3 regions of the Paenibacillus sp. GXUN7292 genome follow, and region 1 is predicted to be linked to each of the others. Evidence: riboswitches for the same ligand, from Rfam matches in the RefSeq annotation. Region 1 holds a riboswitch; each other region holds the start of a gene.
The links. Region 1 has a riboswitch for cyclic di-GMP ahead of ACRRU2_RS25730 (S-layer homology domain-containing protein). Riboswitches for the same ligand answer to the same signal wherever they lie in the genome.

Region 1 (3,155 bases):
ACCATCCGTCCATGCAGCCTGTTCAAACAGTTTGGCAAAAGACTTCTCAGCTGCTTCAGCGGAAAGCTTCTCAGAGCCGCGCTCTATCAGGGACTTGGATTTGCCATCGTCGAAGCTGTACTCAGCTTTAATCTTCAGTCCGTCTTTCAGCTTCAATTCAAGCTCAAACTCTTTAATGCCATATTTCGCTTCTTCTTTATTTGATTCTTGCTTATGCTTGGAGTCAATTTTGACTTTGCTGCCATTCGAAAACTTCACTTCAGCCTCAAGCCGCTCATAGCTGCCGTCCTTTACACCCAGTGCCTGCAAAATTTGAGCCTGAATTTCTTCTTTAGACAATTGAGGCGTTAAATTTGCTTCCTTTAGGAAGGTTTTCAGCTCCTCGACAGCTGCAGCGCCTTTCAGCTTTTCTTTCTTGCCATTGCTCCACATTTCAATTTCTGCTTTTACTTTTCCTTTATTGCTCTTGTACTCCAGCTCGATGCCGGTTTTGCGGTCATTGACAAGCTTTATTTCAAGCTCATTAATTCCTGCTGCCGCCTCGTCTGCATATTCTTTACTAATAATGCTGGCCTTCCATATTACACCATTCTTGCTCATTAGCACTACGTTGTCGCCTGCAAGTATTCCTGCTGCTGTAATAAAACGATCATGGAATGCTACAGGAAAGTCTGCTGCAATTGTATAAGTCAGCGTATCGCCGTTGAAGCTTTTTACAACCATTTTAATAAGCTTATTATTCGTACTGTCAGCTTCCACACTTACAACTTTTCCTGTTACCGTTACAGAACCGTCTTGCTCCTGCAGGTTTTCACCAGTACGCTCCAGCAAAGAAGCAAGCTCTGCGCGTGTCACACTGCGTTGCGGCTTGAACGTTTCATCCGGATAACCGGAAATAATGCCTTGCTTAACTGCTACATTCACATATCCGATCGAACCCGCCGGAATTGCCTTCACATCTTTGAAATCCGGCTCTACCGACATAAGCGCAAGCGCCTCTTCCTGAAGTCCAAGCGCTTTTACTAATAAAGAAGAAACCCATACGCGGCTAGCCGGCTTTTCCGGGTCCAGCTTGCTCTCGGACGTATCGAACAAGCCTTTTTCAAGCGCAACGATAATGTATCCTCTTGCCCATTTGTACTGTTTATCGATCTTCTGCGCATCGGCAAATAGCAGCTTTCCGCCTTCGGTTTTAGCCTTCGCTTGCTCCTCCAGCCCCATCAGGCGAACAGCTGTCACGACAGCTTCAATACGGCTGACAGGCTTATTAGGACGGAAGCTGCCATCCTCGTATCCGGACAATATTTGTTTATACTTCATAAAGCCAATGGCTTGATTAGCCCAGCTTGCCTCAGCAGAATCGCTGAATTCAAATATAATTTCATCCCTTTGCTGCTCATTCTCTTCTGCTGTCTGCTCCTGCGCAAAGCTATGCCCTGCAAAGGAAAGCATTAGCACCATGCAAATCATCAGCTTTGTCAGTAGACGCATTTTTTTCATGTTGACATCATCTCCTCTATTGTTTTCATGCGATTGCTGCGAAACGCTTAATAGGCACAAAAAAAAGAGCTTATCCAGTTGCAAATAGATAAGCTCATGCTTCATCACTCTATCGGCAACTGGCTGGCATGGTCGAAATGACTTTAGCCCCTGTAGCTTTGCGTCATTACCTTTCGGTAATTTTGCCTATTAAATTATTCGCTGTCCATAATTATACAGGAAGATATCCTGTTCTAATATGATTATTAAAAAATTTAAATATAATCAATATGATAGGGCATGATGATAGTGTTGTAATACGCCACACTATATTCTATTAATTCCCCGTTCTCATCATAGGAAAAACGCAGACGCTTAAGCAGCATCGTCTGCTCGCTTACCTGTAAATATGCCGCTACCTCAGCCGGAGCTGCCTCTACGGCGAATTGATCCTGGAATTTCATTAGCATTATATTCTGCTCTTTAATTAGCTCATACAAGGACTGGCTATTTAATTGCTCCAGGCCGATGCTGCTTAGATCTGCGGATAAATAATGCGTAAAATGTGTATACGGCGCCTCGTCCAAATAATAAATCCGCTCGATTCGCACGCTCTGCTCACCGAATAGCTCATACACCTCGGACTGTTGCGCATTATGCTCGATAGAAGCCGACAGCCATTCCTTCTCGAGCTTATGCCCTTTCTCTTCGAGCAATTCCGTGAATCGCTTCCCTTTAATGCGCCCGGCAATCGCATCATTGCGAATAATTTTTGTGCGCTTGCCGCTTTTCGTTTCGAGAAAGCCTTCCTGCACAAGCTCTTTGACTGCATTGCGAACAGTGATCCGGCTCACCTTGAATTCCTCAGCCAGCTCAGGCTCCGAAGGGAAATTCGAATGAAGCGGATAGACACCGTGCAAAATACGGTCCTTCATAATATTTTTTATTTGCAAATATAAAGCTCCCTTTTCCTGATTCAGCTTCATCGTCCATTACCTCTCAATATCTCTTACTGTTTGGTTCATAGCATAAGCTGCAGCCTGGTTAATATCATGTACGTTTGCCATAGGCGTATCGCCCGCGACGGTATGAGCCAGCATGCCTGCTGCGACTGCAAATGCGATAATTTCGCCGGAAGCCAGCTGCTCCAGCACGCCATGCACGATGCCGCTAGTAAAAGCATCGCCTGCACCAATTCTATCATAAACAGCAAAGCGGTTCGCATCTGCAAAGGAAAAAGCTTGTTCCCTATAAATATAGCCTAACAGCGAATGAGTATTGTCTGGATGGATCGTACGCTGAGTACCAGCTATAACAGCGATATGATAGGCTTTTGCCACTTGCGGAATAAGCTCTAGCAGCTGCTCCTTGCGCGCTTCTGCTTGGCTCTGCATTCCAAGCACATGCAAAGCGTCCTTTTCATTCATCAGCACAATATCCGCCAGCTGCAGCATTTCCTCATAATGGGGCCGAGCGGCTTCATAGCCGTTTTTCCCCCATAACGACGGGCGATAGTTGCAATCAAAAACAACTTTTCCCCCTTTATTTTTAACAGCTGCTGCCAGCTGCTTCATTTGACCGCGCACATTGTCATTCATGGCCAAAGTAATACCGCAAAAGGTTATCGCATCCATTTTATCCGCTATTTCCGTAAAAGAGTATAGAGCGCCATCCGC
Region 2 (3,155 bases), on a different contig from region 1:
TGGCGAAAAAAGAGCGCTAACGGTCATCAGTGTCCGCATCAGTGTAGGATCACAAACTTCTAAATTCTTATAATTCAAAAAAAATCCCAACCGGATCCTATCCAGGCTGGGATTAACATTATTTTAGAATGGGCTTTCTTCTGTTTTGCGATGTGTTAGTGCAAATTGTTGTGCTGTAGGATTGAAATACTTATCGCTATATTTGAAGTTGAATACTTGCTTGTCAAAATCAACATAGCCGGCATTCCATGTCGGATCTTGAATGACCCATTTGCCGCCAACCAACACTTCTACCCAAGCATGATTATCTTGCTTAGTAGTGTTGGACCAAGTTTCTCCATCCTCTGCCCAGATGGCTGTACCGTTAATAATTCTAGTTTTAATGCCTATTGAACGGTTGAGCGCTGCTGTAAGATGCACATAGCCGCTGCAAATCGCTTCTTTACGGTTTAATGTATCTATCGCTGAGTAATTAACTAGATCATTGCCCAAATAGCTTTTCACATCGTAAGCAATATTTTTGGCTACCCAATCATGAATAGCTTTTGTTTTCTCAAGATCTGTAGTTAGTCCCTTAGTAATCTTCTCAGCTAGAGCAATAATAGTTGGATGATCGCTCTCTGCATATTGTGTAGGCAGCAAATACTGCCAATCTCTCGTATCTTTATTAGTTACTGTAAATGCTGTATCGCCCCATACGACACTCTTATAGCTGCCAGAAGCATTTACATCCTTCTCGTAAATTTCAACTTTATAGGAGCCCGCTCCGTGGCGCAAGAAAATAGGAACTTCAAGCTTCTTGCCTTTGGATACGTAAACTTCCTTTTCTTCTGTTTTGCCTTTTGTAATGCGGACTAAAACAGCACGCTCTAAGGCAAACGATCCACTTAATATAATCTTACTTTGATTCGTGACTGTTGTTGATACTTTATAATTGCCTTGAGCTTGCGGCTTTAAAGGCGTAATCTCTGCATTTGGATCTTCTATGGCCGGACATGCTGGAGCAGCACTTGCAGGCTTTGCTTTTAGATCGCTTACTGATGCCTTTACATTGCGTAAAAACACAACCGCTTCTGCGCGAGTAAGCCCATCGTTAGCTGCATAGCCTTCGATTGTTTTGCTATGCTTTCCATTCGACAAATTATAGTCATAGAGCAGTTGGATGTTCTCATTCGTTGAACATGCATAACCAAGCGCATTGCCTATAATCGTTGCTACTCCGCCACGGCTTACAGCTGCGTAACGATCCTTCAAATCCCAGTTCATCTGTTTGGCATACTGCCAAACAGGCTCGTCCCACGCGGCATTATCTTGACGCTGCAGGCCATCTACTTCAAACGCGCGAAGCAGCATGCTTAAAAACTCTGCTTGCGTTACTTTATTATTAGGTCTGAATGTACCATCAGAATAACCATTAACAATACCTTGGCCTACTGCCCAATCAATAGATTCAGCAGCCCAGAAGTTTGTTGTATCCTTGAACTGTACTACTGCCGATGCTGAAGCAGCGATAGGCGCTGCAGAAGCCGCCACTGTTAGTGCAATCGATGTGGCAATGAGTTTCTTTCCCCATAATGAATACAGCTGTTGAATACGTTTAGTCAGCTTCACGTCGACTTCCCCTTTCGGTAGCTGGCTGCCACTTCTCAAAATAGAGATTGAGGCCCTTTAGCTTTGCGTCCCCGGCTTTCGGCGGGTTTGCCATTATCGTTTGAGTGTCGTTTTACCATTCACTCTACTAATCTATTAATTGAAATTTATACTACTATTTTAGCATATTTTGCTACTCAATATCACTATGATTTGTAAAAATTTTACGTCGATTTGCAGTACGTGCAGATTTCAACATTCCTAGCAAAGAAAGATTTCGGCTTTCTTGTGCATAGTATGTTGCCTGCTCGTCCGGTGCCAGTATTACCCCTAGTTGATGGTGTTCTCCGGCATAGCGTGCGCGCTGCGCAAACTTCATTTCTCCCTCTCTATTAAGCACCTCAAGCTTGCAAAAAGCAGGATTTATCATGAGGGCTGCATACAGCTGTTCCTTTGTATACACCTTTTCGCCGTTAACCTTTACAATAATTTCTCCGGGCAGCAGACCCATCGTATGAGCAGGCGTATGAGGCACTATGCCAAGTATACGTAAGCCTCTGCTGTCATGTACGTATAGAGGCGAACGGGCATTTTCATGGCGCTGGCTGCTCCATACCATCCATTCATGCAGTAAAATAGCCGCAGCAGCTGCAACCGGCAGCACCGGTGCCCACTGCCAAGCAGCAATAGCAAGCACCACAATAATTATGCTGTAAATAATAAGCTTATTGGATGCCGCTTTCGCTTTTTGCTCCGGCAGCATAGAACGTGTCAGCTCAGTAAAGCCTATCATGACCGGAAATGCAATTATCGTCCAGTTGCTATGACCGCTGCCTAGCGAAAAAAGCGGATCCCAGGGCAAGGTCAAGCCGCCGCTCGCTGCTGGCACTACCAAAAATAAAGGAACAGGCCAGAATCCTTGCAGCATATACCCCCCTACAAGCTTGCCTCGTTTGCCCTCTAGAAAAAGCGGTGTTGACAAGTTGGAGCCTTGCCAGCGTACTAGCAGTGCTTCTGCAAGATGCAGTAAGGCAACGAGCAGCAATAAAGACGCCGCTTCTATTTCTGTCAAAGATTTCACTACTGAACCCAGCCAATCCTCACGCTCTGCTAGCGGAGTAAAGCTGAATCCCCATTGCAGAATAGCAATAAGGCCAGCACTGTATGCAAAACATAAATACCTTACGCGAATGAGCAGCAGCACTGCCGCTATCCCCCACAGCCATAACAAAGCCGAAGCTGTTAAAGCTGCACCGATCCATATACCAATGATTGATGCGGCAATACCAATCACAAGACCAGCAAAAATAGCTTTAATGGTCAGAACCTTCCAGTCATGAAGCTTGACTGCAAACATTTGCCGCTCTAATCTCATTTGCCTTGTCATTTGCAGCACGATAAAAAGTATGGCCAAATAGTAAAAAGGCTGTGTAACTAGCTGCAACAATGCTTCGCCGAATTGTCCCAACCAACTGATTATTGTATTCAATGCAAGCACTCCTAGTATACGGACTTTAAGCACGCAAAATATCAAAAAAACGGTATACGGAAAATCGTAAAACGGG
Region 3 (3,155 bases), on a different contig from region 1:
AGCTTCCGCCATTTTGTTAGCGCCAGAAATTATTAATCATATTGTCGTTGTTTGGCTAGGCGGACATGCGCTGCATTGGCCGCAAACAAAGGAGTTTAATCTGGTGCAGGACGTTTGGTCCGCCAGAACGGTGCTGGATTGCGGTGCTCCGCTTGTGCTCATTCCATGTGCAGGTGTCGCTTCACATTTGATTACAAGCCTGCCTGAAATTAATGAGTATGTTAAGGACAAGGGGGCTATCGGACAATTTCTGGCGGAGCGCTATGAATCGTGCGCTAACGATCATTTTGCCTATTCTCGTGTCATTTGGGATATTTCAGCTATCGCTTGGCTGCTTCAGCCTGAAGCAGTGCCTACTGATATTGTTCATAGCCCTGTTTTAACGGATCAGGTAACGTGGAGCGTTGATCACAGCAGGCATCTGATTAGAGTTGCAAATTTCGTTAACCGTGATATGGTTTTTAAAGATTTGTTTGGAAGATTGGATGCTGCATACAGGGAAGGCAAGTTATAATAAGGTACGTGTTAAGTTTGTTTGTTCAACTTTTAAAAGTACATGAGGAGCAAAACTTGTGATGGGAAAAACGCCTGTAATTGCCGTGTTAGGCAGCTTAAATATGGATATTGTAGTAAAAAGCTCAAGATTTCCGGTACCTGGGGAAACGATATCTGGTCAAGAGGTGCATTTTGTTCCGGGCGGCAAAGGCGGCAATCAAGCGGTCGCGGCTGCTCGTTTAGGCGCAGAAGTGCGTATGATTGGGTTTGTAGGAAATGATTCGTTTGGTGACGATTTGCTGCGTTCGCTTGCAGAGAGCGGAGTGAATACAAATGGGGTTCAGCGAGCACCGTTTGCTACAGGCATTGCTTCCATTGTTCTGGCTGACAACGACAATCAAATTATTGTTGTGCCAGGAGCTAATGGCTATTGCTTGCCTGCCAATATTACTGATTTGGAAGAACAAATTGCTGCAGCGGATATTTTGCTGATGCAGTTGGAGGTGCCGTTAGAAACGATCTGCTGTGCAGCTGAGCTGGCTAAAAAACATCATAAAACGGTTGTGCTAAATCCTGCGCCTGCTATGAAGTTGCCTGATGAGCTGCTGCAGCTCGTTGACTATATTACACCGAATGAGACTGAACTATATGCTTTGACTGGGCTGAAAGCAGATGAAGCATCGCTTGAAGAGGCGATTGATTCGCTGCTGGCACAAGGTCCTGGCTGTGTAGTTGCTACACTTGGAGAAAAAGGCTCGATCTATAAGCAGAAGAACAAGACTGCGCTGCGCATGGCAGCTTATCAGGTAGAAGTGGTCGATACGACTGGTGCAGGCGATTCGTATAACGCCGCTCTTACATTTGGCATTGCTTCCGGTTATGATGAGGCAGCTCAGCTGCAGCTTGCCACTAGTGTATCCGCACTGGCTGTGACACGCTTCGGCGCGCAGCCCGGCATGCCGACGATGGAGGACGTGCAGCAATTTCTGGGCAACAATAATGAAGAGAGAAATTACAATTTCTCGGGTTGATAATGCAGGAAAGACCACATAAATAGCAGCATCGATTGCTTTGGATAGTCTTGCAATTTTTGTTCAATCGGCCTCCACTCGAAATGACGAGTGGGGGTTAATTTGTTAGTTTGGAGTTAGTGCCGGGGCGAAAAATGACGGATCAGAAGTAAGATGAGGGGTCTTTAGTCTCGCTAAAATAAAAAATATTCCCGGAAGTAGGAAGGAATAACCAGAAAAACATCGAATTAAGTGTACGTCAGAAAAAATCGAAAAAGGCAAACCCACTGAAAAGTGGCGACGCAAAGCTACAGGGGCTAAGGTCTTAGAAACTATGCCTGCCAGTTACCGTAAACGTGGAAAGTCAAACCTCCGTTTTCGGGGGTTTTTATGCATTTTTTTGAGCATACAACGGAAGGTAATGAGCACGGCTAGACATCCAGGAGGGAACAACGAAATTGACAAGTGAAAAAAATCGCATCATGCTGTTATTGACAGTGATCGTTCTCATTGTATCGATTATTGTGCATTTTCTCCATCGTTTTTTCAGTATATCCGACTATTGGTCAGGAACTCATGGGATTCATTTTGATGAACAAATCAGCTTGGTCACTAATATGTTTTTGATCGCCCCCGTTATATTTTTTACAGCTGCGCTGGTACTCTTGCGCACAAATCGAGATCATCCCTATGTCCCTTTAATGAATACACTTGCCATTACTTTCAGCAGCATCTCTATGATTGCTGGCGGGGAAGGGATGGTCGAGTATCATTTTTCTATATTTATGGTCCTAGCCATCGTAGGGTACTATGAAAAAATTACTCTCATTGTGATCATGACTGTTTTATTTGCAGTACAGCATATAGCGGGATATTTCTTTTTGGGTGCATATGTTTATGGAGTAACGGAATATCCGTTTTCCATGGTGGCAATTCACGCCTTATTCTTAATTGGAACCGCGGGCGCTATCATGTGGCAGATCATGCACAAAAGAAGGCTGCAAACGGATCTGGACGAAAAAGTACATAAGCAGCAAATTTTAAATGGCATCATGGAAAGGCTTTCTTGCAGTGCAGATAAGCTGTTTCAGGCTGCGTCGCAATTGAACAGCAATTACGAATCTAATCGGCGAGCCATTAAAGGAATGGTCAAACATATTCAAGACATTTCAAGCGGCGCCACAACACAAAAAAGACAAACCGAGGAAAGTTCATTGGCTATTCAGGAAATCGCCTCCGGTGTTCACCAGATTGCGGAAACATCGCGTACAGTTTCCGATATTTCCATAAAAACAGCAAACGAAGCCACCGAAGGAAATATTATGATCAATAAAGTTGTTGAACAGGTGCTGCGAATTAGCGAAAAGGTCACTATATCTTCTGAAAAAATAAAAATGTTGAGTCGTCGATCTGAAGAAATCAAAGGAATGGTTCATTTCATCACCCAAATCGCCTCCCAGACCAATTTACTTGCTTTGAACGCGGCGATTGAAGCGACAAGAGCCGGCGAAAATGGCGATGGATTTGCTGTAGTTGCGCACGAGGTAAGGAAATTGGCGGAGCAATCCGTAGATGCGGCGAGTAAAATTACGGGGATTATCAATTTTATCCTAGAAGACACAAGCGTTTCATCTGATTCGATGGATCAGG

Region 2: another riboswitch for cyclic di-GMP. It lies ahead of ACRRU2_RS20040 (transglutaminase domain-containing protein); the one in region 1 lies ahead of ACRRU2_RS25730 (S-layer homology domain-containing protein).
Region 3: another riboswitch for cyclic di-GMP. It lies ahead of ACRRU2_RS09310 (methyl-accepting chemotaxis protein); the one in region 1 lies ahead of ACRRU2_RS25730 (S-layer homology domain-containing protein).

What each region holds. Positions count from the first base shown of each region.
Region 1 is NZ_JBOZWO010000050.1:21,346-24,500, forward strand. Features, by position in the region: gene ACRRU2_RS25730 (S-layer homology domain-containing protein) at 1-1,500, opposite strand, end outside; cyclic di-GMP riboswitch class I at 1,612-1,697, opposite strand; gene ACRRU2_RS25735 (GntR family transcriptional regulator) at 1,755-2,465, opposite strand; gene ACRRU2_RS25740 (sugar kinase) at 2,472-3,155, opposite strand, start outside.
Region 2 is NZ_JBOZWO010000028.1:24,476-27,630, forward strand. Features, by position in the region: gene ACRRU2_RS20040 (transglutaminase domain-containing protein) at 124-1,611, opposite strand; cyclic di-GMP riboswitch class I at 1,625-1,713, opposite strand; gene ACRRU2_RS20045 (PDZ domain-containing protein) at 1,784-3,079, opposite strand.
Region 3 is NZ_JBOZWO010000008.1:12,149-15,303, forward strand. Features, by position in the region: gene ACRRU2_RS09300 (nucleoside hydrolase) at 1-514, shown strand, start outside; gene rbsK (ribokinase) at 576-1,526, shown strand; cyclic di-GMP riboswitch class I at 1,773-1,858, shown strand; gene ACRRU2_RS09310 (methyl-accepting chemotaxis protein) at 1,964-3,155, shown strand, end outside.